Allosaccharopolyspora coralli: one gene and its partner. The protein of the gene in region 1 interacts with the protein of each later gene in a pairwise test. Links are inferred from orthologs where the notes say so. Each region holds a gene or a part of one and is shown in the gene's direction. Other genes may lie near its edges.

Region 1 (14,526 bases):
CCCGGATCCGGCGCCCACCGGACTCGCCGTGCGGTGGTGAACTTCCGATTCAACCCGACCGGTTGTGTCCGCAGTGGACACGGCGACCGCAGTCCGGAGCCGGTGCCGCGAGCGGAATAGTGCCCGGGTTCGTAGCGTTGGACGTGACGTGGTGGTTGAGCCGAAGCTGCCTGACTGACGATCACGGCGATGTGTCGCCGGGGCTAGCGCACTGGGGAGTGACACATGGCCTTCCATGCACCTTCACGCTTATCCAACCAAGAAGACGCGGGCGAACCGGACTTCGTCTGCCGGGTCTGCGGCCACCGAACGTTCAGCGAGGACACGCCGCACGAATTCGCCGGAGGACTCAGCGACCGCCTACTCTGCCAGGCCTGCGGCGCGCACTACCAAATCTGAGAGTGCTTTTTGGAACTGGCTTGTGTGCCCGTAGGGCACGGTCATACGTGTCCAGCCTCGGCAGGGTAAGGGGCTCCGGCGTGTCAGTTCGTGCCTCGCAAGGCAGGGGTTCTCGCCGCGTACGCCTGGTACTCAAGAGGACCCCAACGCCGCGAGGCGCGAACTGGGGCGGCGGTACCGGACCACTCACCCAAGTTCCAAAAACGCCCTCTGAGATTCGTCGGCACACCGTGCACAGAGCCCCGGGCGCTCGCGCGCTCCGGGGCTCTGAACTGCTGTTGAAGGTTCGAACCCGTGAAAACTATGAGTTCCGCACGAGTTCATTCTCATTCCACTGTGTACGCCGGGCTTCGTTCTCGTTCTCGAACCGCCGGGAGTCCCTCGGGTATGCGGGGCCCCCTCGGGGTGTGGTCACTCCGACTTGGCGTGCTCACGAGGATCCACCCGGTGACCATGCAGATACGCCACTCGCGCCTGCACCATCGTTGACCCCACCCGGATAATCGCCCGTGTGGGTCGGGTCAGAATTGCGATCATGTTGCGCATCAGCCAGCCTCCTTCTCTCCCAGTGAGTGGGCGGCTAGCTACTGAACCGCGCCCCTGGGGTACCCATCCGGACGCCGGACAACACCGGTTTCACAGCGGTACACCGGCGGGCCGTGGTTCCCAGGACGCCGCCGGAGACACGCCATTCCGAACACGATGCGAGCGTGTTCGAACGCCCTCGCTTGCGAGCGCGGTGACCTCCGTGGACCGTTCGGAACAGCTTTCACGGAGAGTGCATGGGGGAAGCCTTTCTGCCCGTAAGGCACGGTATACGTGATCAGCCTCGGCAAGGTGAGGGCTTCGGGCGTTCGGAGTTCGTGCCTGGCAAGGCAGGGGTTCTCGCCGCGTACAACCTGGTACTCACGAGGAACCCAACGCAGCGCCTAGTCTGGACTTTCTCGGGCTGCTTGCGGAAAAGGCCCATCAGCACCTCAACGTCGCTGCGGCTGCTGTCATCCTCTCCGACCAGCGTGGCGGGTGGCGGCCCACCGCCGCCTCGCACGAAAGCGCCGAGCTCATCTCCCTGTTCACCGCACAAACCCGCGACGGCCCCTGCCTGGACTGCGTGCAGAGCGGTACCGCCATCACCAGCCCCGACCTGCACACCGAGCAGCGTTGGCCGTCCTTCACACGCCTAGCCCTCCAGGCCGGCTACCAGGCAGCCGCCGCGGTGCCGCTGCGCTCGCGGCACCAGATCATCGGCAGCCTGACCCTGCTGGGCACCGAACCCGACGGACTCGAACACGCCAGCATCCAGCTGGGACAAGCCCTGGCCGACATGGCCACCATCGGCCTGCTGCAACAACGCGCGTCCCGCCGCGGAGACCTGCTCGCCGGGCAACTGCAAGCCGTGCTGCACCATCGTGTGGTCATCGAACAAGCCAAAGGCGTGTTGGCCGAAGCCGGAAACATGGCTCCTGAGGACGCTTACCGGACGCTGCGCGACCACGCTCGCCAGCACGGCCAGCACCTCTCCGAACTCGCTCGCGGACTCGCCACCGGCACCATCCGCCCCCACGAATTCCTCGCCACACGCCCTGCTTCCGACGACACCACCCGCTAACTCGACCGCGCCTCGTGCACGTGAGATCGCGACGCGAGGGCACCGAGGTAGGGACGAGACGGACGGAGTCCACTCGCGCCGCGACACTCGTAGGCATGCCCGCCCCAGCCACTAGCTACACACCCGGGCACCTCGCTCACCCGTTCAGTGCAGCCGCGGCCCGTACTGTTGCTGGTCGCGTCTCGGGCGTCGGCCAGCGTGAGAACGCTGTCTCGCTCGACCCGAATGGGCGGCCAGACACGCGTGGTTGCGATGTCCCCCGTGCCGTGTCGGCAGCCGCAGGAGTGCGATCCGGCGAGCACGCGGCCGCCGCGCAGGACGTGTTCGGCGAGCAACCCGGCTACTTGTAGAGAGGGCGTGCGAGTACCGGCTGCACGAACGCGGCTACACGGCCGGGGCCGTGCGACCCGAGAAGCTGCGTCCGAACGCAGGCACCAAGAGCAGGCTGAATACTACGCGGCGATCTATCGTGCGTGTGCCGACGTTTATCGAGCGACGTCTTCCGGGTAGTAGCAGACGGTGTTACTGGTGCGACCTCCTGGCGTGTATCGGGCACAGACAGACACCGCGCTGTTGTGCCGCGTGTTGCGGCGCGGTCATGCGGTCGGCCGGCGGGTGCTCGATGTGGGATCCGGGACCGGTGCGCTGGCTCTCGAGGCCTGGCGCGCGGGCGCTTCGTCGGTTACCGCCGTCGACGTCTCGCGCCGCTCCGTCGTGGCGACGTGGCTGAACACCCGGCTGCACGGAGCCGTGACACCGGTGGCATGCGGGGACTTGTTCGGTCCCCTTGGGGACGAGAAGTTCGATCTGATCGTTGCGAATCCTCCCTACGTGCCGTCGCTGTCGACAAACGTGCCGTGGCATCGGAACAGTCGCCGCTGGGACGGTGGTCCGGACGGCAGAGCGATCCTGGACCGGATCTGCGCGGGTGCTGCCGCGCGACTCACCGAGGACGGTGTGATCCTGGTGGTGCACTCGGCGGTCTGTGGCCCCGAACGCACCGTAGAGCGGATGGGCCAGGCCGGATTGGCGGGCACGATCGTCGAGCGGGATGCGATTCCGTTCGGACCGGTCATGCGAGCCCGCGCCACGATGCTCGCGGCCCGGGGGCTGGTCGAACCAGGACAGTCTGTGGAGGAACTCGTGGTGGTGGAGGCCCGACGTGCCGAGTGAGCGAACACGGATCCTGTTGACGGACGAGGGTCCGGCGTTGGTGTACGGCCCTGTGGAATTCGTGCTGCCGGACGGCACCCGAACGTATTCGCAACGACCGGTCACCGCGCTGTGTCTGTGTCGGCGCAGTCGTCGCTACCCCTTCTGCGACACAAGCCACCGCAAGCGAGTACGCAGCGGAAGTGAAGGCCGATGCTGAGTCCGACGACACCGCTGCACCCCGAGATCGGCACCCTGCCGTCGTCTCGCGGTCCGCTGTCGGAGGCTGTGCTCGCCACTCTGCGGAACGAGACGCCGGGTGATCCGGCCGTCGACGCTGCCGATCCGTACGGGGACGATCTCCAGCTCGCCCTGTACTGCTGCTACGAACTCCACTACCGAGGATTCGCCGGTGTCGACGACGAACGGGAATGGCACCCCGGGCTGCTGGCGCTGCGTCACGAACTGGAGCGAGTTTTCCTCGCCGCTTTGCGGGCCGATGTCGTCGCCGGCGACGATGTGACCGCAGAGATCGACACCCTGCTCGTCGAGCCCGTCGACGGGGTCGGCGTCACACATCATCTTCGCCGGAACGGCGCCCTGTGGCAGCTGCGGGAATTCGTGGCGCACCGGTCGATCTATCACCTCAAGGAAGCCGACCCGCAAGCGTGGGTGATCCCTCGCTTGTCGGGCCCGGCCAAGGCGGCACTGGTCACCGTGGAACACGACGAGTACGGCGCCGGTGACCCCGATCGCATGCATGCCGGGCTGTTCGCCACGATGATGACCGAGCTCGGACTCTCCGCACGCTACGGCGCCTACCTCGACCTTGTCCCCGGTGAGACACTGGCCGAGGTCAACTTCATGTCGCTGTGCGGACTCCACCGGTCCCTCCGTGCCGCTTCGATCGGGCAGTTCGCCGTGACGGAGTTGACGTCCTCGCCCGGGTCCGACCGTCTCGTGAGAGGGATGCGCCGCTTGGACTGCCCGCCGTCGGCCATCGACTTCTACGCCGAGCACGTCGAAGCCGACGCAGTCCACGAGCAGATCGTCCGCCGCGGGATGCTCGACCCCTTGATGGCCGCTGAACCGTGGCTGGCGGCCGACGTCGTCTTCGGCATCCGAACCGCCCTGTTCCTCAACGAGCGGTTCTCGGCGCTACTCCTGGATCACTGGCAGCGCGACGCCACCAGCCTTCGAGAACCGCTGACCACCGTCGGGTCGTGATCGCGTGGACGCTACGAGCGAGGATCCGCCCATCGTTGCCGTGGAGGACGCCGAGTTCTGGGACGATCACCAGGCTGTCCTGGACTGTCTGCGCGAGCCGACGCCGCGTGTCCCCTCCTGGTTCGGGTACGACGAACGCGGGTCAGAACTCTTCGAACGCATTACCGAACTGCCCACCTACTACCTCACCCGGGTCGAGCGCGACCTGTTACGGCGTCACGCCACCGCCATGGCCGACGCCGTGGGAGGTCGCGACGTCGTGGAGCTGGGCAGTGGCAGCGCCAAGAAGACCCGACTGCTGTTGGACGCGTGCGTGGGGCGTGGGGGTACTACCTATCTGCCGGTGGACGTCAGCCGCGAGATGTTGCAGACGAGTGGCGCGATGCTGCGCACTGCTGTCCCGGGCCTGACGGTGCAGGGCTTGTGGGGCCGTTACGAGGCCGCGCTCGACTGGCTCCGCGGCAACCGCACCGGACCACTTCTGGTGGCGTTCCTCGGAAGCAATCTCGGCAACGCCACACCCCTCGAACGGGCGGCGCTGCTCGCCGAAATCGGAGCCACCCTCCAGCCAGGAGACCAGTTCTTGGTCTCGGCCGACCTGGAAAAGTCGGCCGCGGAGTTCGAGACCTGCTACAACGACCCTCCGCCCCGCTCGGCTTTCGCGGAGTTCCGGCTGAACTACCTCCGCCACCTCAACCGGCGTTTCGCCGCGGACTTCGCGCTCGACAGTTTCCGCCCTGTCGCACATTACGACTCGTCCACCTCCACAGTGGAGGGACACCTGTACAGCACCCGGACGCAAACGGTGTCGTTGCCGGCCCTGTCCCACACCCTGCGGCTGCGTCGTGGCGAGTCGCTCAACGTCGGATACTCGTCGAAGTTCACCGCCCACGGCCTTCGCGCCGAACTCGCCGGACATGGGTTCACGCCGCAGGAACAGTGGACCGACGATACTTGGCAGTACGGAATCTTCCTGTTTCGCCGCATCGGCAACGACTCTCCTCAACGTTGACGAAACCCGCGAGCATCGGGGGCTGGCCTGTCCTTGAGGGGACCCGGTTAGTCCAAGTCGGCCGACGTGTAGTTGCGACCTTGTCCGTCAACAGATCATCGGCCTTGCCCTACAGTGCGGTCGCGAGGGTGTCCAGGTTGTTCGTCACACAATGATCGTGGGCACCCCCGCTCGACGAGTGACGTCGACCGACACCAACCACGGCTCAGCCCGCTACACCAACCGACACGTCAGTCGCTCCCGTTCTGATCTGCTGTGGAGCTTCACATAAACGCGTGTTAAACGGCGTTATACACTCGGAGCTGGTGAACGCGGATGAGTACTACGATGGGATACCGGTCGCCGAGTTGCCCATTACCGACATCGACGTGCCCGATCCGGTTCATCTGCAGCGGTCGCGGCGTTATCGCGGCGCGGTCGATGTCGACCCGGTGGCAGCGATCGAAGCAGCGGGCGACCCGGCGGGTTTGGTCGCCCGGGATCCGAACTCGGCGACCGGCGAGGCGATCCGGGCTATTGGCTACGCGCCCACCGCGGAGCTGGTGCTGATTTCCGACGATCACCCACCGACCGGGCTGTGGCATGTGGCCACCGCCTGGTCGGCGAGTCACCGTCAGCGCAGCGCCTATACCGGCAGCGACGAGGAGGAGGTAAACGATCATGACGAACCCGAATCCTGACGTGGCCGACAAGCTCGCCGCCGAGGCCGAGCACGCCGAATCGACCCGCGATGCCGAACTGGCTTACCAGCGGCGCCGCCCCAGTGGTGGGCAAGCGGTCTACGGCCTGCGGCTGCCCACAGAGCGCATCGCTCAACTGCGTCGACTGGCCGAGGCGCGCGGCATCGAACCCAGCGTGCTCGCCCGAGGATGGATGATCGAGCAGCTGGACCGCGCCGAAGCCGGCAACCGCGATCCAGGCACAGACCGCTGGGAACGCGACCTCCGCGCCACCGCCGAGCACCTCCGCGAACTACTCGACGAACGCCCCGGAGCATGAACCAACCGCCCGCTTGGTACACCGGTCGAGCGTTGCCATAGCGGAACTTTGTGGTGTCGCGCGCTCGCATACGGAAGCCGTTCCCGGGCGGAGACCCTTGTCGCCGTGCGCGAAGGAGAGACTCTCGTCGTACCGAAGCTCCGACCGGCTCGCCCACTCCGTTCCGGACGCACGACGTCCTTGGCGGCTCGCTGGTCGAACGTGACAACGATGGCCCGACGGAGTGCTCGTGACCTCCGCGGAAAGCGACTGAGACGGAAACTGAGACGGAAGCAGAAACGCCGGGCGCCCGTGTGGTGGGGTGCCCGGCGTTTTTGCTGTTCAGCGGCGGAGGATACGGGATTCGAACCCGTGAGGGCTATGAACCCAACACGATTTCCAATCGTGCGCCTTAGGCCGCTCGGCCAATCCTCCGCGGAAAAGCGTACCGGACGTGTCGCCGCGACCGACGGCCGGGCCCGTTCTGGTGACGCAGGTCGTCGGCAGGGCTGTGTCCGGCGCGGACGTCGTGACTGGTGCCCGCCTCGGGTGGGGGCGCGGGGATGGGTACACTGTCTGTGGACCCCGCGCGGCGTCCATCCTGTGAACTCCCCCAGGGCCGGAAGGCAGCAAGGGTAAGCGGGCTCTGGCGGGTGCGCGGGGTCCCCTTGTGTCTGAGACCGGCTGGGGCGAACGGCACGTTCGCCCCGTGTGACGAGGCGAACGGCACGTTCGCCCCGTCGGCTCGGGGGCGGCCGCGAGGCTGTGACGGGGTGTCGGGGGCACCGCGTAGGGTCGGGGCGTGGCGCTCGCCCTTTACCGCAAGTACCGGCCCGCGACCTTCGCCGAGGTCGTGGGGCAGGATCATGTCACCGAGCCGCTGCGCACCGCGCTGGCCTCCGGACGGATCAACCACGCGTATCTGTTCTCCGGGCCTCGAGGCTGTGGCAAGACGTCCAGCGCGCGGATCCTCGCTCGATCGTTGAACTGTGCCGAAGGCCCGACCGCCGACCCGTGCGGCACGTGCGACTCCTGCGTGGCGCTGGCGCCCGAGGGCCCCGGCAGCGTCGATGTCGTCGAGCTCGACGCGGCGAGCCACGGTGGTGTGGACGACACCAGGGAACTCCGGGACCGCGCGTTCTTCGCGCCCGCCCAGTCGCGGTATCGCATCTTCGTCATCGACGAGGCCCACATGGTGACCCCGCAGGGTTTCAACGCCCTGCTGAAGATCGTCGAGGAACCACCAGAGCACCTCATCTTCGTGTTCGCCACGACCGAGCCGGACAAGGTGCTCACCACCATCCGTTCGCGGACGCACCACTACCCCTTCCGCCTGATGCCGCCCGGTGTGATGCGGGAGCTGCTGGAACGGATCTGCGCCGACGTCGGCGTCACGGTGCAACCGGCCGTGTTCCCGCTGGTGATCCGGGCAGGCGGCGGCTCGGCGCGGGACACCCTCAGCGTCCTCGACCAGTTGCTGGCCGGTGCCGGGTCGGAGGGCATCACCTACGAGCGTGCGGTCGCACTGCTCGGGGTGACCGATGTGGCGCTGATCGACGACATGGTCAACGCGCTCGCCGCGGACGACGGTGCGGCCGTGTACGGGACGGTCGACCGGCTGGTCGAGGCCGGCCACGATCCGCGCCGGTTCGGCGCCGACCTGCTGGACCGGCTGCGTGACCTGGTGCTGCTGCACACCGTTCCGGACGCCCCGCAACGAGGTCTCGTCGACGCGGCGGGCGACGAGTTGACCACGATGCAGACCCAGGCCGACCAGCTCGGCGCGGCCACCCTGACCCGGTTCGCCGAGATCGTGCACACCGGCCTCGCCGAGATGCGCGGTGCCACGGCGCCGCGCCTGCTGTTGGAACTGTTGTGCGCGCGGATGCTGCTGCCGACGGCCTCGGACGGCGAAGGGGCGGTGCTCCAACGCTTGGAGCGCGTGGAGCGACGCATGACGATCGCCTCGCCCGCCAGCGGTGCCGAACCCGAACCCGAAGCAGCGGCGGCGTCGGGCAAGCGCGTGTTCACCCGCCCGACCGAGCGGGAGAAGGTGGCCGAGCCCGAGCAAAGTCCGCAACAGTCGCCGGAACCGGCGGGCGACAACTCCGTGCCACGACGGGAAGAACCGCGACGGGAAGAACCGCGGAGAGAAGAGCCCCGGCGGGAAGAGCCGACTCCGCCTGCGGACGCTCCCGCCGCTCCCGCGCCTGCGCAGGAGCCGTCCGTTCCGGAGGCGGCGGCGCCGGAGCCGGCGCGAACCGGCTACGAGGCCGCCGACATCCGTCGCGTGTGGACACAACTGCTGCAGGCCGTCGCCGAACGGAACCGCCCGACGCAGGCGTTGTTGCTCAATGCGAAGGTCCAGGAACTCCGCGACAACACGCTCGTGCTGTCGATGCCGACCTCCGGGCTCGCTCGGCAGTTCGCGCAGCAACACCGGATCGAGTTCGTGCGGGACGCACTCCGCAGTCTGCTCGGCGACGGCGAATGGGAAGTGCGGTGCGTGGAGGAAGGCGCGCAGCCCCAGCCCACCCCGAAGCAGCAGCCCGCCTCGAAGCCCCAGTCCGCTCCGAAGCAGAGCCAGGCCGCCGCACCGCAGGCGGAGAAGCCACGCCGCCCCTCGACGGAGTGGTCCCGTTCGGACGGCAAGTCGGGGTCCGCTCCGTCGGGCAACGGGAACGACAGTGGCCCGCCCACCGGCAACAGCGGTGGGACGGGTGATGCGTCGCAGCCCGCATCAGGCCCGGCGACCCGGTCCGAGAAGCCGCAGCGCGAAAGCACCGCGGACGACGACATCCCGCCGCCTCCGGAACCGCCGGACGAGGAGCCTCCGCCGGACGAGCCACCCCAGCGAGCCGTCGCGCCTGCTCCCGTGCCTGCGGACGAGGACGAAGAGTCGATGATCGTGGATTCCACCGATGCGGGTGCGCCCCCGGGTCCCGCCCGTGACAGCCACGACGAAGCGGTCGAACTGTTCGCCAGCGAACTCGGGGCCCGGACCCTCGACACCTGACCCGTCAGCGGGCCAGGTGTCGAGCGAGGAAATCGAAGATTCGCGGGTACGCGTCGAGGCGGTTCGTGCGCCGGGCGAGACCGTGGCCCTCGTCGGGGTAGACGATCAGTTCGCACTCGATACCCTTGCCGCGCACCGCATCCACGAGCTGTTCGGCCTCGGAGAGCGGCACGCGCGGATCGTTGGCGCCGTGCACGACGAACAACGGCGCGGCGATGCGGTCGACGTGCGTCAACGGTGAGGCGTCGTGCAGGAACTCGGCGTCGTCCGCCAGCGACCCGTACTCGCGTTCGCGGTGTGCCTGCCGGTAGCCGGCGGTGTTCCGCAGGAACGTGACCAACGACGACATGCCGACGATGTCGATGCCCGCCGCCCACCGCTGTGGTTGCTGCGTCAGCCCGGCGAGCACCATGTAGCCGCCATAGGAACCGCCGTACAGCGCGGCCCGTGTCGGTTCGATTCCCTGCGACGGCAGCCAGTCGTGAATCGCCGCCAGGTCCGCGACCGCGTCGGGGCGCCTGCGGCCGTCGTCGGCGCTGTACCAGCGTTTCCCGTAGCCGGTCGAGCCGCGCACGTTCGGGACCACCACCGCGTGACCTTGCGCCGCCAGACCGTGCAGGGTCGGGTTGAACGCACACACCGACTGGCTCTCGGGTCCACCGTGGATCACCACGACCGCCGATCCGCTGGAGTCCGATGTGGACGGATACAGCAGGCACGGGATGGTCTCACCGTCCGGTGTCGGCACCGCGTGATGTGCGGGCTCGGACAACGACTCGCCGCGCAGCGGTGCGGCCGAATCCGTGAGTTGCTCGACCAATCCGTAACGTGCTGTCACCAGGAGGACATCGCCAGGAACGAGCGGCGAGGTGAAGGACAGCGCCACGCGGGTCGAGTCGGGAGACCATACCGGAGCGGGCATCGGGGACGAACACCAGCCGTGGCCGGGAAGTTGAATGTCGTGCACGAGCGAGCCGTCGTCGGTGTGATGCAGCGACAAGCCCGTTGTTCCGTCCACATTGGTCTGAACGAGTACCGTCCGGCCGTCCGGGGACGGCCATCCGGCCACGTCGTGCTCGTCCGAGGTGACCAGGTACTCGCGCTTGCCGCTCAGCGGGTCGAGGCGCGCGACGCCGGTGAAGTTCCGGCCGGTGTTCGTGGTGACCAGCAGGCCGGAATCGTCCGGCAGCCATCGCACGTGAGTGTGCCTGCACGGCTCCGACGGGTCGGTGAGCGACACGACGCGTTCGTCCTCGGTCGCGGGCATCGTGTTGACGAGGACGAGCTGTTCCGATAGCGGCGGCGTGCCGGGCAGCGTGATCGCGAGGTACCGGCTGTCCGGAGAGGCGGCGACATCCAGCACCATCCCGCCCCGGTCGTAGACGACCTGTTCCTCGTCGGTGGTGGTGCCGCGAACCATGACGTCGAAGTCGACACCGTTGCGCCGGTTCGTCGCATAGAGCACTCGCCCTGGCAGAACGTCCAGCAACGAGTGCACGTAGGCGCCGTCCCGCACGAACGGGACCAATGCGTCCACAGTGGCTGGTTCCGTCAGTCGGTCGAGACGCAGAAGGGAGAGCTGGGCACGTTCGTCACCGTCGGTGTCGTGCTCGACGACCACCGTGCGCTCGCCCGGCAGGTAGCGGCCCCGCACCGCCCCGGGGAGTGCGGTCAGGGGTGTCGTCGCGCCGTCGGTGTCGATCTCCACAAGCTGGACGGATCCCGACTCGTCCGAGCCGGCGAGCACCCGCCCTTCGTCGTCGACGTCGAACGCTCTCCACGTGGGAATGCCGAGCAGCCGTGCGATGTCCAGCGTCATGCGCCCACCCTCGCACGGTGCGCGCGGTCAACCGCCCCGAGCCCCCGAGCGCCACCGGAGCGGACGCGACAGTCACGGACCGGCGCGGCGGACTACCCTGGAGACCGTGCCCGGCAGGGTGAGGTTCCGGTATGCCCGTGCTCGACTGCTGCGCACCCGAATCGCGGACCCACTCCGAGAGGAGCCACGGTGCAACCAGGTGGCCAGCCGAACATGCAGCAGATCATGGAACAGGCGCAGCAGATGCAGCAGCAGCTCATGACTGCGCAGCAGGAACTCGCCGAGGCCGAAGTGTCCGGCTCAGCGGGCGGCGGACTCGTGCAGGCCGTCGTCTCCGGCTCCGGCGAGCTCAAGTCGATGAACATCGACCCCAAGGCGGCGGACCCCGAGGACACGGAGTCGCTCGCCGACCTCGTCGTCGCCGCCGTGCGGGACGCCAACCGCGCGGCGCAGGAACTGCAGGCCGAGAAGATGGGACCGGTGACCGGGGGCCTCGGCGGCGGCGCGGGCGGCCTCGACATGGGCGGCCTCGGCCTGCCCGGGATGTGACGCCGAACCGGTTCGGCCGGTGCTGACAGCGCGACCTCAGGGCCCTGTCGCCGACGACGCTCGTCGTCGCGGCACGGGTCCTGAGAACCTGCGGAGATGTGTCCGACGGTGATCGGGTTCCGGTCCTGACGGCCTCGCGGCAGGTGTCGGTGTGCGAGCCCGAAGGAGAGGTACGGGGTGTACGAGGGGCCTGTTCAGGACTTGATCGACGAGCTCGGGCGACTGCCCGGAGTCGGACCGAAAAGCGCCCAGCGCATCGCGTTCCACCTGCTCGCGGCCGAGCCCGCCGATGTGACCCGGCTGCAGGAAGTCCTGCAGAAGGTCAAGGAAGGCGTCGTGTTCTGCCAGGTCTGCGGCAACGTGTCCGAACAGGAGACGTGCCGGATCTGTCAGGACGCTCGCCGTGACCCGACGCTGGTGTGCGTCGTCGAAGAGCCGAAGGACGTGCTCGCTGTCGAACGCACCCGGGAGTTCCGGGGGCGGTATCACGTTCTCGGCGGTGCGCTCGACCCACTCTCCGGTGTCGGGCCGGACCAACTGCGGGTGCGGGAACTGCTCGCCAGGATCGGCAAGGACGACATCACCGAGGTCATCATCGCCACCGATCCGAACACCGAGGGCGAGGCGACCGCGACCTACCTGGTACGGATGCTGAAGGACTTCCCGGGCCTGAACGTGACCCGTCTGGCGTCCGGTCTGCCGATGGGCGGCGATCTCGAGTTCGCCGACGAACTGACCCTCGGCCGAGCCCTCTCCGGCCGCCGCAACGTGTGATCCCGCTGGACCTCGACGAACGCTGGCGGCGGAACGCGGCAGTGGTCGGGGAGCGGGTCCGGCGGGTCGAGCCTCGGTTGGGGCCGGTCCGGATGGTCGGGATCGACGGTCCGTCCGGCTCGGGGAAATCCGAGTTCGCCGAGGCGTTGGTGGACTCGCTGCGCGGTCGGGGCGAGACGGTCGCGCTGGTCCCGACCGACGACTTCGCGACGTGGGAGACACCGGTCGGCTGGTGGCCCCGTCTGGAAGCCGGGGTGCTGGAGCCGCTTTCCGAGGGCGCGCCCGGCTCCTATCGACGCATGGAGTGGCCGGATGGTCGCCCGGCGCTGGGCGGGCGGGTCACCGTCGACGTGCCGACCGTGCTCGTGGTGGAGGGCGTGTCGGCGACTCGCCGTGCCGTGGCGTCCAGGCTCTCGTTGGCGATCTGGGTGGAACTGACCGGCGCACCCACACGGCTCAACAGATCGGTTGCTCGTGACGGTGCGTGGTCGCGAACGGCGCTGAGGCGCTGGCAGCGCGACGAGCAACGCTGGTTCGCCGCCGATGCTCCGCGAGATCGAGCGGACGTTCTATTGCTGCAACCGGGTGACGACGGAGAAATTTTCGGTATCGAGGGGGAGGGGCGCGGTTTTCCGGGAAGGGGTCCGGAACCGCTTCAGTTCCCGACGTAGCCCGATCGTAACCTTGTGCACTCCACCTTCCGGTCATCCCGGGTTACTCTCTGCTTCATCTTTGCCGGGTCAGACACACCGAGGTGCTGAGATGAAGAGACTTCCCACGCGATCCCGAAGCGTGAGTGTGCGACGGCGGCTGGCGTCAGCGGGGATCGCGGGTGCGCTCGCGGTGTCGTTGGCCGCCTGCGCCCAGTCCGAACGAGGGGAGGCTGGAGGCGAGGGCGGCACGTTCACCTTCGGCGCCGCAGGCGCTCCGGACCTGTTCGACCCGTTCTACGCCTCCGACGGCGAGACCTTCCGGGTCACCCGCCAGATGTTCGAGGGACTGGTCTCCTTCAAGCCCGGCAGCGCGGAGGTCGAACCGGGCCTCGCCGAGAGCTGGGAATCCAGTCCGGACGGCAAGACCTGGACCTTCAAGACCCGGCAGGGCGTGAAGTTCCACGACGGCACCGACTTCAACGCCGACGCCGTCTGCAAGAACTTCGAGCGCTGGTACAACCAGACCGGCGCAGGCCAGAACCAGGCGCTGTCGTACTACTGGATCGAGAACTTCGGCGGCTTCGCCGACGGCCAGACACCGTCGCTGTACGAGGGCTGCCAAGCGCCCGACCCGAACACCGCGGTCGTCAAGCTCACGCGCGCGACCTCGAAGTTTCCGGACATCCTCGGCCTGGACCCGTTCATGATCCAGTCGCCCACGGCGCTCGAGGAGTACCAGGCGAACAACGTCCAGGCGCAGGGCGACAGCTTCGTCTACTCCGAGTACGCCAAGTCGCACCCGACCGGGACGGGACCGTTCACGTTCGAGTCGTACGACCAGGGCAACGGCACCATCCGCCTCACCCGCAACGACGAGTACTGGGGTGAGAAGGCCAAGATCCAGAACCTCGTCTTCCGGGTGATCCCCGACGAGACGGTGCGCAAGCAGGAACTCGAAGCGGGCGGCATCGACGGCTACGACCTGCCGAACCCTGCCGACCTGGCCGCGCTGCGCGAAGCAGGCAACAACGTCCAGGTGCGCGACCCGTTCAACATCATGTACCTCGGCGTCACGCAGAAGAACAACCCGAAGCTCGCCGACCTCAAGGTCCGGCAGGCGCTGGCCCACGCCGTCGACCGGGAGACCCTGGTGAAGGCGAACATGCCGGAAGGGGCCGAGGTCGCCAAGCAGTTCTATCCGAAGACGGTCGACGGCTACGCCGACGACGTGCAGCAATACGACCACAACCCCGAGAAGGCCAAGCAGCTGCTCGCCGAGGCCGGGGCGTCGGACCTGACGGTGAACTTCTACTGGCCCACCGAGGTCACCCGGCCCTA
Region 2 (15,667 bases), 3.3 Mb from region 1 along the record:
GCTCGACGCGGTGTCCGCACATCGCGAGTTCATCGCCGGGGAGACTCTCGCCGACTCACTCGAGACGAACGGCGCTTCCGGTGAACGGAACTCCGCGCTTGCGGACGCCACTGATTCGGCGAGCTCGTCGGGCACGGTGGGTGACGGGCTCGAGGTGAGCGTGCAGGTCGTCAAGGCCTGAGACGGCATCGGGGTCGCGTGTGGTCGCTCTGTGTGACTGGACCAGCCGGGCGGAGGCCTTGGTGGGTGCTGTGACCGGGGCTACTCTCTGAGACGGCGTGATGCCTGGGATGTCCGCGATATCGCACGGTGCCGCCGGGTGACTCGGTGTCCTCGCGTGGTCCGTCGGTGATCCTCGTCGGATGCGCGGCCTTCGCCGAGTCATGCGGGCAGTCGTGCTCCGGCGGGCACGTCGCGCCACTGACACAGAGGTGGTCGATGTCCGATGAGCACGTCACTCTCCCGCATGGCCGTCGCCGCGTTCGCGCTGGCTCCCGCGCTCGGGCTCTCCGCCACGTCCGAGGCCGCGGAACCCACACCCCCGGCGGAACGCTCGGCGACGATCGTGGCCGCCTACGGCGGACCCGACGATCGGGGTCCGGGTGGTGGCATGGGCTACGACCTGCTCGGGCGACTCCTGCGCTGGTGACGCCCACCCGGCGGGAGTGGCTGCGAGCGACGCCGGTGGGGTCGGGGACAATGGTGGCGTGAACGCCGAACAACCCGATCAGGACCCACCGGCGCCCGCGGAACGGGACACTCCCTCCGCACCCCGACCCCGGCGGCTGCTGCCGTTGTTGTTCGGTATCGCCGCGCTGCTGCTCGTCGTCGACGTCGTCACCAAGGTCGTCGCGGTGGCCGAGCTCGAGGGCGAGCCGCCGGTGGAGCTGTTCGGCGGGGCCGTGTACCTCGTGCTGTTCCGGAACCCGGGCGCGGCGTTCTCGCTGGCCACCGGGCTCACCTGGCTGTTGGCGCTGCTCGCGATCGTCATCGTCGGGGTGATCGTGTGGCTGGCCCGCAAGCTGCGTTCCACCGGCTGGGCGCTCGGGCTGGGACTGGTGCTCGGCGGTGCCTGCGGCAACCTCGTCGACCGGATCTTCCGCCAGCCAGGGCCGCTGCGTGGCCACGTCGTCGACTTCGTCTCGTTGTTCGCACCTGACGGCAGCGTGTGGCCGGTGTTCAACGTCGCCGACTCCGCGATCGTCTGCGGCGGCGCGCTCATCGTGCTGCTGACGCTGCTCGGCCGCGACTACGACGGCACGATCCACAAGAGCAAGCGCAAGCAACGCAGCGAGTCCGGCGCCGAGGGAGGCGAGCAGTGAGCGATCTGCGCACGCTTCCCGTCCCGGACGGTCTGGACGGGATGCGGGTCGATGCCGGCCTGGCGAAGCTGCTCGGACTGTCCCGCACGGTCGTCGCCGAGATCGCCGCCGCAGGCGAGGTCCACCTCGACGGTGATCCCGCAGGCAAGTCCGACCGGCTCGTCGCCGGTGCCTGGCTCGAAGTCTCCCTGCCGGAGGCCGGTGATCCGCTGGAGGTCAAGGCGGTTCCCGTCGACGGGCTACGGATCGTGCACCAGGACGACGACATCGTGGTCGTCGACAAGCCGATCGGGGTCGCTGTGCACCCGAGCCCGGGCTGGGAAGGTCCGACCGTGGTCGGGGGTCTGGCCGCCGCCGGCCTGCGCATCTCCACCTCCGGAGCCGCCGAGCGTCAGGGCGTGGTGCATCGGCTGGACGCGGGCACGACGGGAGTCATGGTCGTCGCCAAGAGCGAACGCGCGTACACGCTGCTCAAGCGAGCGTTCAAGGAACGCACCGTCGAGAAGCGCTATCACGCGCTGGTGCAAGGGCATCCGGATCCGAGCCGGGGCACGATCGACGCCCCCATCGACCGGCACCCGAAGTACGACTACAAGTTCGCTGTGGTCACCGGAGGCAAACCGAGCGTCACCCATTACGAGACCGTTGAGGCGTTCCGCGCGGCCTCGCTCGTGGACGTGAAGCTGGAAACCGGGCGCACGCACCAGATCCGCGTGCACTTCGCCGCGGTGAAGCACCCGTGCGTCGGCGACCTGACCTACGGCGCCGACCCGGTGCTCGCCCGGAAGTTCGACCTTCAACGGCAGTGGCTGCACGCTCGCGCGCTGGGTTTCGAGCACCCGTCCGACGGGAGCTGGGTCTCGTTCACCAGCGAGTATCCGACCGATCTCCAGCACGTACTCGACGGCCTGCGCGAAGTCGACGACTAAGAGTGCATTGTGGAACTGCCACAACGTCCTCTGGTTCGGTGTGTGCTCCGCGATGCGCGGGCAACATCACGTACTGTCGGGCGCGACGCTGGAGGTTGGAATGGGCGCAGGAGGACCGGTGAACCGCGGAGACGGCAGGAACGAGGACACGCGCGCGTCGGGGTTCGCGGACTCGGATGCCCCCACTCCCGCCCACGGGATTCCGCTGGGCTTCGAGGACGTGCCGGGCCGGCGCGGAGCCGACGACGGGGTGATCGCGCGCTCGGACGAGGCGACGCCACCGGCCGGGATCGGCGGTCTCGTCGGCCCGGACGGCGTGATCGGCCAAGGTGTCGTGGAGCCGGAGGACTTCGGACACGCCGGCCCGGCGGTGCTCGGCGAACCGGATCCCGGTGAGCACGGACCGCGGCAGGAAGCGACGGACTGGCCGAAGTTGGAGTACCGCAGTCGCGCCAAGCAGCAGCGTCCGGGCGCGATGGACTGGCTGCGCGGCGGTCGCGACGACGCCTGACTTCCGGCAGTAGCCGGTGCCGGGGGATGCGGCTATCGTCCCGCTGGTGACTCGCGCGAAGATCGGCGGCTACCCGCGACTCTGGGACTGCCTGCTGTGGCTGGTGCTGGTCACTCCAGGCGCTGGTCAAGCTGTCGCGAACGCGCATGCCGGTTCGTCCTGGTGGCATGTGGCACTCGGCGCGGTCGCGCTCGCACCGGTGGTGTTGACGGCGCGTCGGCTGCCGACGACGGCACTCGTCGGGTCGGCGGCGACCTGTGCGTTCGAGCCGGTGTTCCTCTGGGCGCCGGTCGCCTTCAGCGCGCTGGCGGGCCGCCGATTGGCGGCCGCCCGACCGGCACTGCTGGCGTTCGCCGGGATCGCTGTCGCGCGTGGACTGTGGTTCGTCGTGGTCGACTTCGATCTCGGTGTCCTCGTAGAGACCGTTGTGGCCGTCGCATTCCTGGGGCTTGCTCCGTGGCTGCTCGGTCGCTACCGGAGGCAGCAGGCGGCACTGACCCGGTGGGGATGGGAGCGTGCCGAGCATGTGGAGGGCGAGCATCGCGCCGTGGCCGAGCAGGCAAGGTTGCGGGTTGGTTTGCGTGGGTGGTCGGGTGGCGGAGAACCCGCGGGCGGCCGGGCTGCGTACGTGGGTACTGCTGAGCGGTTTCGCCGCCGACACGCCACGACGACAGCTCAGCCTGCGAGGAGTCCTACGAAACGAACGAGCTCACCGGTGGATCAGTTCGCGTTCCCCGGTTTCCTGCTCGCGGCGTCGGCGTCGGTAGCGCACGGCTTCCACCAGGCCGGTGATCACCAGCGCGAGGCCGATGCCGAAGGCGACCCCCTTGATCGGGTCCTGCTCGAAGGCGTGTCCGCCGAGGTAACCGATCAACGCCGAGTACACCGCCCACGTCACTACGGCGATCACGTCGAAGGCGGCGAACCGGCGCAACGGATAGGCCACCGTGCCGAGGGTGATGGTGGTCGCGGTGCGCAAACCCGGAATGTAGCGGCAGATCACGAGCACCAACCCGCCGCGTTCGCCCAGTGTTCGCGACGCCCAACTGAACGGAGCACGCTTCTTCGAGTGGGGTGGCAGTCTCTCGATCAACCTCCGGCCGCCGTTGCGGCCGAGCAGGTAGGAAACGTGGTCGCCGACGAACGCCCCGAGAGCGGCGACCGCGACGACCGCCGCGAGATTCGGTTCGCCCGAGACCGCGAACACGCCCGCGGTGATCACCAGGCTTTCGCCAGGGACGACGGGGAAGAAGCCGTCGAGCGCGGCGGCGGCGAACAGCGCGAGGTACACCCACGGTGAAGTGACGGCGGCATGAAGCAGGTCGGCGAGCGCCTCGAACATCGAGTCCCCAGTCAGGTCTACGCGGTCAGATCCACGAACGAATCGCGTCGACCCTACGAAGACGGCATCGAGGCCCACATCGGACGATCGGCAGTCTGTTCCCTGACTTCGGTCAGGGGCGTCCCTTCCGGGAGTCAGAGGTCGAGAGGTCCAAGGTGAGGGTGTGCTGGACGTCGTTGAGGTGTTCCGTCAGGTGCTCACGGGCTGGATCGCGCACAGCGAGTCGCCGAGTTCGTCTTTGGCGATCTCGCGGTCGTAGTCGGCCTGCATACCGATCCAGAATCCCTCGGACAGGCCGAGGTACCGGGACAGCAGCAGCGCGGTCCTCGCGGTGATACTGCGCTGACCACGAGTGATGGCACTGATCCGAGTTTGGGGCACCCCGATCGCCTGAGCGAGGCGATAGTTGCTGATGCCCATCGGTTCGAGGAACTCCTCGCGCAGAATGATTCCCGGGTGCGTGGGAGGCGTGGCCGTCTCGTAGATCATGGTCGTCTCTCGATCGAGCGATTTCGCGTTCTCGGGCGGAGCGCACAGCCGGACGCACCCTGGTACTGCCACGCCAGTACTGCGCATCGGCAGTATCGAGGAGCCGTGCGTACCGACGCCACCCGGCGCGATGCCGAGACCACGTCAGAGGTCGGAGAGGTCCCAGGTGAGGGTGTGCTGGACGTCGTTGGGGTGCGGGGACCAGCGCAGCGAGCTGAGCACGGTGTCCTCGGGCAGCACGTAGAGCGTGTGGCCGCCGGTCGTCTCACCCGGCTGCACCCCGATCCGGTGCGGAGGTCGTGACGACAGCGTCACGGTGGACTTCGCGACACTCGAGCCGTCGGCGGCGACGAGCACCAGGTACTGGTCGGGCAGCGAGGTCAACGGCTGCGTTCCCCGGTTGGTCAACTCCGTGTGCACCACCACGGAGCGTTCGCCGTCTTGCAGCTCGTGGCCTGCGGCGGTGAACAGGAAGTCGCCCGGGTCCACCACCTCGACGAGCTGGATCGTCATGCGCTCACCGTCGGGACCGTCGACGTCGAGTTTGCTGCCGACGCTGCCGGTGCGCGGTCGAGCGACCGGCGCCACCTCGGTCGTCTTCTGATCGCCGCGCGTCCATGCCGCCGAACCGGGCGGCCCCCAGGTGTTCCCGGTGGCTTGCGGCGGCTGCGCGTTACCCTGTGCGAGTGGCGGCTGGGGAGTGTACGGCTGCGCGACACCGTGCGGGCCGCTCGCCGCCGCGTATCCGATAGGTACCCGATGCCCGCCGCTGAGCTGCCCCTGCATCGGATGCGGGCCGCTGGGCTGGTTCTGCGTCGGGTGCGGTCCGCTGTGCGGGGTGGCCGGACCGCCCGGTCGGCCCTGAGTGGGGTACGGGCCGCTGGGTTGGTTCTGCACCGGGTACGAACCGCTGTGCGGGGTGGCGGCGGAGTGGCTAGCGGGGTGACCGGCCGGCTGAGCGGGATACGCGCCACTGTGCTGCTGGTTCCATGCGTTCGCGGCCGCGATCGCGTTGCGGATCGCGTGCGTGTCGCACTCGACGCCGACCACCAACGGGAGACCGGTTCCCGACAAGGCCGCCAACCGTGACGCGACGTCGCGTACGTCCATGCCGAGCCGCGCGGCGAGGTCCGGCACGGCGGCGCGACCGGTCTCGGCGACGGCGCTGAGCAGTCGCACGTCCACGGGATCAGGGGCAGTCACGTCCGGTCACGCTACCCTCTCGAGATCGCCGGTGGGCGCGGGGCGGGGTAGGCCGCGAGGAACACGGCCCGCGGGCTCGATGGTCTCGCGTCGTCTTTTCGTGCAGGTGGCGGGACTGCTGTGCGTGGCGCGGCGGTTCCGGATCGGTCAGGTTCGCGGCACGCCCGGGGACGTCGTCGGCGAGTCCGGGACGCAGCGTTAGGCTGTCGCCGAACCCGATCTCGCCTACCGAGTCCGCGGCCTCGCGCCGCGTTGATCGAGCGACGATCGGGGCAGCCGAGCGAGAAGGGGAGGACTCACCCGTGCCCGTCGATCCCTTCGTTCATCTCCACGTGCACACCGAGTACTCGATGCTCGACGGTGCGGCGAAGATGGGCGCCCTGTTCGCCGAGGCGCAGCGGTTGGGAATGCCCGCCGTCGGGATGACCGACCACGGCAACATGTTCGGCGCGGACGAGTTCTACCAGCAGGCGAAGAAGACCGGCATCAAGCCGATCATCGGCATCGAGGCGTACGTGGCGCCGACCAGCCGGTTCCACAAGAAGCCCGTCTTCTGGGGCGAGGCCAAGCAGCGGTCCACCGACGAGTTCGGTGAGGGCGGCGACGTCTCCGGTGCGGGCGCCTACACGCACATGACGATGCTGGCCCGCAACGCCACCGGCCTGCGCAACCTGTTCACCCTGTCGAGCTTGGCCAGCATGGAAGGCCAGTACCGCAAGCCGCGCATGGACAGGGACCTGCTCGCCGAGCACGGCGAGGGGATCATCGCGACGACCGGGTGCCCGTCGGGCGAGGTGCAGACGCGGCTGCGGCTGGGGCAATACCGGGAGGCCTTGCAGGCGGCCTCGGACTACAAGGACATCTTCGGTGCCGAGAACTTCTTCGTGGAGTTGATGGACCACGGCCTGCCGATCGAGCGCGCCGTACGGGAGAACCTGCTCAACATCTCGCGGGAACTCGCCCTCGAGCCGCTGGCGACCAACGACAGCCACTACGTGACCGTCGACCAGGCCGGGTCGCACGGGGCGTTGCTGTGCGTGCAGTCGGGCAAGACGCTCAACGACGAGTCGCGGTTCAAGCTCGACGGCGACGGCTACTACCTCAAGTCCGCGGAGGAGATGCGGGAATACTGGGACACCGAGGTTCCCGGCGCCGCGGACAACACGTTGCGCGTCACCGAGATGATCGAATCCTACGACGACGTCTGGTCCTTCCAGGACCGGATGCCGCGCGTGACGGTCGAGGGCGGCACGTCCGAACGGGACCAGCTGCAATCCGAGATCGACGAGTACCTGCCGACGCGGTACCCGGACGGGGCGTCACAGGAGGTCCTGGACCGGGTGAAGACCGAGATCGACGTCCTCGACACCAAGGGTTACTGCGCGTACTTCCTCGTCGTCGGCGACGTCACCCGGTGGGCGAAGTCGCAGGGCATCCACGTGGGTCCCGGGCGTGGCTCGGCAGCGGGGTCGTTGCTGGCCTACATCCTGCACATCACCGACCTGGATCCGCTGGAACACGGGCTGATCTTCGAGCGGTTCCTGAACCCGGAGCGGGACTCGCCACCGGACATCGACCTCGACTTCGACGACCGGCGCCGCGACGAGGTGCTGCAGTACGCGATCGACAAGTACGGCCGGGGCAAGGTCGCGCAGGTCATCACCTTCGGCAAGATCAAGACCAAGGCGGCGATCAAGGACGCCGCGCGGGTGCATCACGGCCAGCCGGGCTTCGCGATCGCCGACAAGATCTCCAAGGCGCTGCCGCCGCCGGTCGCGGCCAAGGACATTCCGCTCTCCGGCATCGTGGATCCGGAGCACGAGCGTTACGCCGAGGCCACCGAGGTCCGGTCGCTGATCGAGACCGACCCGTCGGTCTCGCAGATCTTCGACACCGCGCGCGGGCTGGAAGGCCTGATCCGCAACGCCGGTGTCCACGCGTGCGCGGTGATCCTGTCCTCCCAGGACCTGCTCGGTGCGGTTCCGCTGTGGCAGCGGGACGACGGCTCGGTCATCACCGGGTGGGACTACCCGTCGTGCGAGGCCATCGGCCTGCTGAAGATGGACTTTCTGGGGTTGTCGAACCTGACGATCCTCGGCGACGCACTGGAGTCGGTGCGGGCCAACCACGACCTCGAGATCGACCTGTCCACGCTCGGACTCGACGATCGTGCGACCTACGAGCTGTTGTCGCGGGGTGAGAGCCTCGGAGTCTTCCAGCTCGAAGGTGGCGGCATGCGGGAGCTGCTCAAGCGCATGCAGCCCACGGAGTTCGGCGACGTGGTGGCGGCGAACGCGCTGTACCGCCCGGGGCCGATGGAGGTCAACGCGCACCTCGACTACGCCGACCGCAAGAACGGTCGCAAGCCGGTCGAGCCGATCCATCCCGAACTGGCAGAGCCGCTCTCCGACATCCTGGCCGAGACCTACGGGCTCATCGTCTACCAGGAGCAGATCATGGCGATCGCGCAGAAGGTCGCCGGATACACGCTGGGACAAGCCGACATTCTGCGGCGCGCGATGGGCAAGAAGAAAAAGGAGGTCCTGGACGAAGAGTTCGGGCGCTTCCAGGCGGGCATGCGCGAGCAGGGTTACAGCGACGAGGCCATCGACAAGCTCTGGTCCACGGTGCTGCCGTTCGCCGGGTACGCGTTCAACAAGTCGCACGCGGCCGGGTACGCGCTGGTGGCGTACTGGACGGCGTACCTGAAGGCCAACTACCCGGCCGAGTACATGGCGGCGTTGCTGACCTCCAACGGCGACAACAAGGACAAGATGGCGGTCTACCTCGGCGAGTGCCGGCGGATGGGCGTCAAGGTGCTGTCCCCCGACGTCAACGACTCCGGCCTGATGTTCACCGCCGTCGGATCCGACGTCCGGTTCGGCCTCTCGGCGATCCGCAACGTCGGCACGAACGTGGTCAACTCCATCGCCACGATGCGCGACGAGCAGGGCCGGTACACGTCGTTCACCGACTTCCTGGACAAGTCCGAGACGGTGGTGTGCAACAAGCGCGTCATCGAATCGCTGATCAAGGCGGGGGCGTTCGACTCGCTCGGGCACACCCGGATGTCGTTGACCCAGCATCACGAGGCCGCCGTCGACGCGGTCGTCGGGCTCAAACGGCAGCAGGCGCTCGGGCAGTTCGACCTTTTCGGTGCGGACTCGGGCGCCGAGGGCGCTGAGAACTCCTCCCCGCTGGCTCACCTGCAGTTCACCCCGGAGGAGTGGCCGCGCAAGCAGCTGCTGTCCTACGAGCGGGAGATGCTCGGCCTCTACGTCTCGGCGCATCCGCTGGACGGGGCGGAGCGGCTGCTGGCTCCGTACCAGGACACCGGGATCGCCGCGCTCGTCTCCGGCGACCGCGAGTCGTCGAAGGACGGCAAGGAGCAGCAGTGCAAGATCGCCGGGATGATCTCCGGCATTCAGCGGCGCATCAACAAGAACGGCCATCCGTGGGCGATCGTGACGCTGGAGGACCTCGACGCGGGCGTGGAGGTGCTGTTCTTCCCGAAGTCCTACGAGGTGTTCGCGGACTGTCTCGTGGAGGACACGGCGATCGCGGTCAAGGGGCGCATCAACGAGCGTGAGGGCACGGTGAGCGTGTTCGCCTCGGACGCGCTGCCGATCGACATCTCGGCGGCGGAGACCGATCCGGGGACGAGCCCGGCGTTCGTGATCAAGGTCCCGGCCAACCGGGTAGACCGTTCGCTGGTCACGGAGCTCAAACGCACCCTGCAGGCGCACTCCGGCGACGTCCCGGTGCACGTGAAGTTGCAGGGCCCGCGCGGCGTGACCCGACTGGCGTTGTCGAGTGACTTCTTCGTCGCCACCGACAACGGCCTGCAGGGCGAGCTCAAGGGGCTTCTCGGAGCAGGCTGCTTCGAACCCACAGGCTGACTGGTCGGGGTGGGTTGTTTGCGTTGGTGGTGGGGTGGCGGAACCTCAGCGCCCTCCTCGCTGCGGGATCGATTTCTTGAGTAGCGGCCTACGCGGCGAAATCGCTGTCCTCGCGAGGAGGGCGCTGAGAACCCGCGGGTGGTCCGGCTGCGTAGAACGCCGAAGGGAATGAGCCCGACCAGCGCCACCCGGCCACCGAGCACACCCTTCTGTCGTGAGTTCGCAGCACGCAGCGTGAGCGGCGGGTTCGGCTTAGTCTCGGGTGGTGCTGAAGGATCTCGACGACGGTGAGGCGACCGGGGGCCACGTACGCCGCCCGGTCGCCGAGTTCGGGCACAGGGTGTCCGGTGCCCGTCGGGTGAAGATCTGGGCCGTGGTGTGCGGCGTGCTCGGCACGCTGTTGTCGCTGGCGGTGCCGTTCCTGCCCGTCCACCACGAGATCACGACACTCAAGTGGCCGACCGCCCAGGGCACGGCCCCGGTGGCGGCGCCGCTGGTGAGCTACTCGCCGCTGTGGCTCAGCGCCGACGTCCCGTGCGCCACGGCGCGGGACGCCACCGAGCGGTCGGGGGGTTCGGCGGTGCTGCTGTCGACGAACCCGCCGGAGTCCCAGTACGGCAACCTCACGGGGCTGTCGCTGCAGACCGAACGTGACCGGCTGGACCTGCGTAGCCGGGGCCAGCAGCTCGGTTCCGTCTCACTGCCGCCGGGCGACTGCCTGATCACGATCCGCTCGGACGGGGAGCGGACCACCGCGAGCGTCGACCAGCGGCCGTTCGCCACCGTCGCCGGCGACCAGCGCCCGCAGCTGACCGGCATCTACTCCGACGTGGACGGTGCGGCAGACGACGTGCGCGGCCTGTCCTTCGAGGCGCGGGTCGACAACCGGTTCGACAGTACGGCGACGGTGCTGAAAGTCGTGGTGATGGTGCTGGCCGTCGTCGCGTTCGTGGGCGCCGCGTGCTGCGTCCGGCTGCTCGACGCGCGCGCGGGTCGACGACCTCCCCGGCTCGCCCCGCGCGGCTGGTGGAAGCCGACGTCACGAGACCTCGCGGTCTACGGCGCGATCGTCGTGTGGTGGCTCATCGGTGCCATGACCTCCGACGACGGATACATCCTGAGCATCGCACGATCACGGGAGAGCGCTGGGTTCGTCAGCAACTACTACCGCTGGTTCGCGAACCCGGAAGCCCCGTGGGGGTGGTTCTACGAGATCTACACCGTGTGGGTGCAGGTGTCGACGGCGACGTTGTGGGTGCGGATGCCCGCGTTGCTGATGGCGATCGCGAGTTGGCTGCTGATCAGCCGCGAAGTGCTGCCCCGGCTCGGTCAGAAGGTGCGGCGCAGCGGCGCGGCCGGGTGGGCTGCCGCCGCCGTGTTCCTCGCGTTCTGGCTGCCGTACAACAACGGCTTGCGTCCCGAGCCGGTGGTGGTCGTGTTCTCGCTGCTCACGTTGTGTGCCGTCGAACGGGCCGTGGCGACGAGGAGGCTGTTGCCCGCCGCGCTCGGCCTGGTCGGTGCGGCACTGGCCGTGGGGGCGAACCCACACGGCCTGGTCGCGGTGCTGCCGTACCTGGCCGCGATCAAGCCGTTGTCGCGGCTGCTGCGGGACCGCGCGCGCCAGTTCGGGTGGTTGCCGGTGCTGGCCCCGCTGTCGGCGTGCGGCTTCGTGATCCTGACCGCGGTGTATTCGGACCAGACGTGGCGCTCGGTGCTCGACGGGATCGAGTTGAAGACGACGTTCGGCCCCAGCGACAACTGGTACGAGGAGTTGATCCGCTACAACCTGCTGTTCAGTTTCGAGCCGGACGGTTCGTTGTCGCGACGATTCCCGGTGCTGCTGGTGATGTTGTGCCTGGTGACGTGCGCGGTGGTGTTGCTGCGCCGGGGGCGGATCCACGGTGCGGCACTGGGCCCGAGTCGCAGGCTTCTCGCCGTCACCGCCATGTCGTTCGTGGTGCTGGCGATGACGATGACGAAGTGGACGCACCACTTCGGGATCTTCGCCGCGGTCGGCGGTGCGCTGGCGGCGCTGACCGCGCTGGCGACGAGCAGCACTGTGTTGCGTTCCAAGCGGAACCGAGCGGCGTTCTTCGCCGGGTTGATGCTGATCTCCGCGCTGTCCGCGACGGGCACGAACGGGTGGTGGTACGTCTCGGGCTGGGGTGTGCCGTGGTTCGACAAGCCGCCGTCGATCGAGGGTTACAACGCGAGCACGGCGTTGCTGGTGGGCGCGGCCGTCGCCGGGATCGTGGCCGTGATCGAGCACGTTCGTCTCGACGAGCGCCGGACGAGGCTCGCCCGCACCGAGAAGTCCAGCCGTGCGTTGCGACTCGGGACGGCGCCACTGGCGATCATTTGTGCGCTGCTGGTGGTGGGGGAGATCGCGGCGTTCGGCAAGGCCGTCCACGAGCAGCGGGGCAGCTACAGCCTCGGTGCGGACAACGTGCGCCAGCTGCTCTCGTCCTCGTGCGGGTTGTCGGACTACGTCGACGTGGAGATGCGTCCACGGGACGGGCTTCTTCCGGTCTCGGCGAACCAGCCCACGCAGGTGGCCCCGGGTACCGAGATCCCGCGCGGTGCCGCCGAGGAAGACGGTCGCGACGGCTACCTGCGGCCGGTGCAGGACGGGTTCTCCCGGCCGGGTCTGCCGCCCGGTGACGGCTCGGATCCGCTGGAACCGGATTGGGAGCCGCCGCACCAGTTCGGGGACGACGAGGCGCCGGTGTGGGGAAGCTACGACCCGAACGGGTCCGGCACCGCCGAGCTGCGGACACAGTGGTACGACCTGCCGGAGAAGGCGCGGTCCGGTGCGTCACCGTTGGTGGTGTCGATGGCCGGGGCCGAGGCGGAACCGAACTCGGTGGTCGCCGAGTTCGGCCGGGACACCGCGCGGGGCTTCGAGATCACGCACCGCGAGACGCTGCTCATGGGCCCGCCTCCGGAGTGGCGGGATGCACGGGTGACCGTTCCGGAACCCGCGCGTGGTGCCGACCGGGTCCGGCTCGTCGTCGACGATCAGGCGTTGGGCATGGCGGGCTGGCTGGCCGTCAGCGCACCGCGCGTCCCGCAGCTGCAGACGATGGCCGAAGTGCTCGGTGACGAGCCGACGTTCGTGGAGTGGCCCGCGGCGTTCGTGCACCCGTGCGCGAACCTCTCCGGGATCGGGAACGGGATCGCCGAGGTGCCGAAGTTCCGGGTGGTGGCCGGTGCCGAGCTGCGGGGCGCGGGGGAGAGCTGGTCGTCGCCGGACGCGGGTGGCCCGTTCGGCTGGATGAACGTGACCACCACGGTGCGTGAGTTGCCGACGTATCTGCAGGGCGACATCAAGCGGGACTGGGGAACCCTGTACGCCGTCGACCCGGTGGTGGCCGAAGCCTTGCCCGCCGAGACGGCTGTGGTGCAGCACCGGGAGACGCACGGGGGTCTGTGGTCGCCGGGACGGCTGAGCCTGAACGTGCAGTTGCCCGGTGACGTGCCGAGTTCCGCCGATCGGGACACGCAAGGGGCCTCGACGAACCAGCCCGACTGAGTATCGTCGGGTGACAACCAGTGGTGAACGGTGTTCACTGGGGCGGAGCGATTCGTTGGGAGTGCCCATGACCGTGCGCCACGGATGTCCGGCGATCGACGAGGAATTTCTGCAGGAGCCGCACCGGCATTTCGCCCAGTTGCGCCGCGAAGGACCTGCGGTGCAAGTCGTGAGCCCGAACGGGCTTCCGGTCTGGCTGGTCACCCGGTACGCCGATGCGCGCGTGGCGTTGACCGACCCCCGGTTCAGCAAGGACTACCGCAGCTTCGGCGAGTTGTTGCGGCGCAAGGCGGGCGGGGAGCCGCCGGCGTGGCTCGACGCGCTGCAGGCACACATGCTCAACCTGGATCCGCCGGATCACACCCGGTTGCGCAAGTTGGTGGCGAAAGTCTTCACGGCACGCCGCGTGGCCGCGCTGCGCCCCAGGATCGAGGAGATCACCGAGCAGCTGCTGGACCGGATGGCCGACGAGTCCGAAGTGGACCTGCTGGACGCGTTCGCTTTCGCGCTGCCGATGCAGGTGATCTGCGAGTTGCTGGGCGTGCCCGCCGAGGACCGCGACAACTTCCGGACGTGGTCGCAGGGCGTCCTCGAAGCGGGAGACCAGGAACGGGCGCGGGAGACCACGATGCGCCTCGCCGAGTATCTCGTGGCGCTGATCGAACGCAGGCGGCACGAGCCGGGCAAGGACGATCTGATCACCGCCCTGCTGGAGGTCCGGGACGAATCCGACCGGCTCAGCGAGCAGGAACTGATCTCGATGCTGTTCCTGCTGCTGGTCGCGGGGCACGAGACCACGGTCAACCTCATCGCCAACTGCGTCCTCGCGCTGCTGGACCATCCGGCGCAGAAGGCGGCGTTGCGCGCCGATCCCGGGCGGGTGGACGCGGTGATCGAAGAGACCCTCCGTTACGACGGACCGATCAACATGGCGACGCTGCGGCACACCGTGGAGGACGTCGAACTGTCCGAGGGGGTCACGATTCCCAGGGACGAGACGGTGATCGTCGGGTTGGCCTCCGCGAACCGGGACGGCGAGCGTTTCGACGCGGCCGAGACCTTTGACGCCGACAACGACGCGCAAGGCCACCTCGCGTTCGGGCACGGAATCCACTTCTGTGTGGGCGCGCCGCTCGCGCGTCTCGAAGGGCAGATCGCGGTGCGGCGGCTCGTCGAGCGGTTCCCGGACCTCGCGCTGGCGGTGCCCCGGGACTCGCTGACGTACCGGTTCAGCGGCATCATCCGCGGCTTGGAGACCTTTCCCGTCACCCTGCGCCAATAGGAGGGCGCGCGGGTTGATCCGCGTGGGTGGTTCCGTAGCGGTTTGACGACAGCCTCGATCCGCGCGGCTTCGTGAAGGGCCGGCGCGGCACTCAGCGGCGGACGACGACGCGGTAGGGGCCGACGTCGCGGGTCTCGAACTCCGGTGACGCGAAGACCGCCGGGTCGAAGTACACGTCGTAGTCGCGCACGTTCGGCTGCTGCGGGAACGAGTCGCCCTTGAGCTGGAGCGCGAGCTTGCCCGCTCCCTCGTCGTCCGGCTGCGTCGCCTCGTCCGCCTGAGCCGGTTCCTGGGCGTCCTGTTCCTGTCCGTCGGTGGGCAGGCGCAGCACGAACACGTTCGGCGCCCCGTACGGGTCGTTGTTCAGCATGCGCACCAGGTCGGCACTCGACGAGGCCTTCGACCAGTTCGTGATGCGCTCGGCCCGGTCGGCGTACTCGCCCAACGGGTTCGCGTAGTGCGGCGTCTCCTGCTGGTAGCCCCAGTACGGCCGGAACGACATGATCTTGTAGTCGGTGCTCATCACGATGTTGTCCTGCGGTTCGCGTCCGGTCAGACCGGAGATCGTCGCGATGAGTTCGTCGGTCCAGGCGCCGGTCTTCTCCGGATCCTGCTCACCGCGCGCGGTGTCGCCGGTCGGGTAGTAGTCCGTGTAGGCCTGCTGCACCGCCGGTTGCATCGCGGTCCCGATCGCGCCTTGGGTGATCGTGACGGTGCCGACGAGCCCGAGCGCGGCCGTCACGAGGGTCACCTGCGCGGCGTGCCGTGCGTCGATCCGGTTTCGCAGGTATCCGATGAGTTCGAGCAGTCCCAGCACGCCCGCCACGACGAGGACCACTTCCAGGATCACCGTGAGCCGGAAAGCCAGCAGCGTCGTCTTCGCCACCAACGCCAGCGTGGAGAGCACGAACCACGTGTAGACGGCGACGACGGTCGTGAGCATGGCGGCGGCGATCTCGTTGCGGTGGCAGCGGATCAACAGCCACACCAGCCCGACCAGACACAGCACGCCGAGAGCGTTGCCCTCGGTCATCGGCATCGGAAGGAACGCGCCTTCCTCCGGAAGGTAGTGCAGCGCCGCGCTGCGCGGATTGTCGAGGAAGAACTGGGTCGCCACGATGTAGGGCAGCCACACCAGCAGCGCGATGAGGGCGCTGA

The links.
Region 2: the proteins of GIY23_RS01085 (region 1) and dnaE interact in binary tests that used the Escherichia coli proteins (3 or more experiments, as listed by UniProt). The link is inferred for Allosaccharopolyspora coralli from one-to-one orthologs.

Annotation. Positions count from the first base shown.
Region 1 is NZ_CP045929.1:218,572-233,097, forward strand. What follows is about bases 6,795-9,786. They hold GIY23_RS01085 (DNA polymerase III subunit gamma and tau), read left to right. Parts: upstream 6,795-7,179; coding sequence 7,180-9,393; downstream 9,394-9,786. Other genes in these bases: GIY23_RS01090 (S9 family peptidase), read right to left, coding at 9,398-9,786. Outside these bases: GIY23_RS01040 (GAF and ANTAR domain-containing protein), read left to right, coding at 1,349-2,008; GIY23_RS01045 (methyltransferase), read left to right, coding at 2,537-3,181; GIY23_RS01050 (CDGSH iron-sulfur domain-containing protein), read left to right, coding at 3,171-3,380; GIY23_RS01055 (iron-containing redox enzyme family protein), read left to right, coding at 3,374-4,387; GIY23_RS01060 (L-histidine N(alpha)-methyltransferase), read left to right, coding at 4,392-5,399; GIY23_RS01065 (hypothetical protein), read left to right, coding at 5,705-6,079; GIY23_RS01070 (hypothetical protein), read left to right, coding at 6,060-6,398; more of GIY23_RS01090, read right to left, coding at 9,787-11,212; GIY23_RS01095 (YbaB/EbfC family nucleoid-associated protein), read left to right, coding at 11,402-11,761; recombination mediator RecR, read left to right, coding at 11,939-12,535; GIY23_RS01105 (uridine kinase family protein), read left to right, coding at 12,532-13,206; GIY23_RS01110 (ABC transporter substrate-binding protein), read left to right, coding at 13,334-14,526. UniProt on the Escherichia coli protein: Part of the beta sliding clamp loading complex, which hydrolyzes ATP to load the beta clamp onto primed DNA to form the DNA replication pre-initiation complex.
Region 2 is NZ_CP045929.1:3,486,511-3,502,177, reverse strand. What follows is about bases 5,763-9,895. They hold dnaE (DNA polymerase III subunit alpha), read left to right. Parts: upstream 5,763-6,098; coding sequence 6,099-9,695; downstream 9,696-9,895. Other genes in these bases: GIY23_RS16310 (AsnC family protein), read right to left, coding at 5,763-5,796. In the rest of the region: ileS (isoleucine--tRNA ligase), read left to right, coding at 1-181; GIY23_RS16340 (hypothetical protein), read left to right, coding at 446-649; lspA (signal peptidase II), read left to right, coding at 708-1,322; GIY23_RS16330 (RluA family pseudouridine synthase), read left to right, coding at 1,364-2,251; GIY23_RS16325 (hypothetical protein), read left to right, coding at 2,370-2,762; GIY23_RS16320 (DedA family protein), read right to left, coding at 3,472-4,104; GIY23_RS16315 (HigA family addiction module antitoxin), read right to left, coding at 4,294-4,593; more of GIY23_RS16310, read right to left, coding at 4,738-5,762; GIY23_RS16300 (arabinosyltransferase domain-containing protein), read left to right, coding at 9,961-13,227; GIY23_RS16295 (cytochrome P450 family protein), read left to right, coding at 13,295-14,509; GIY23_RS16290 (arabinofuranosyltransferase), read right to left, coding at 14,601-15,667. UniProt on the Escherichia coli protein: DNA polymerase III is a complex, multichain enzyme responsible for most of the replicative synthesis in bacteria. This DNA polymerase also exhibits 3' to 5' exonuclease activity. The alpha chain is the DNA polymerase catalytic subunit.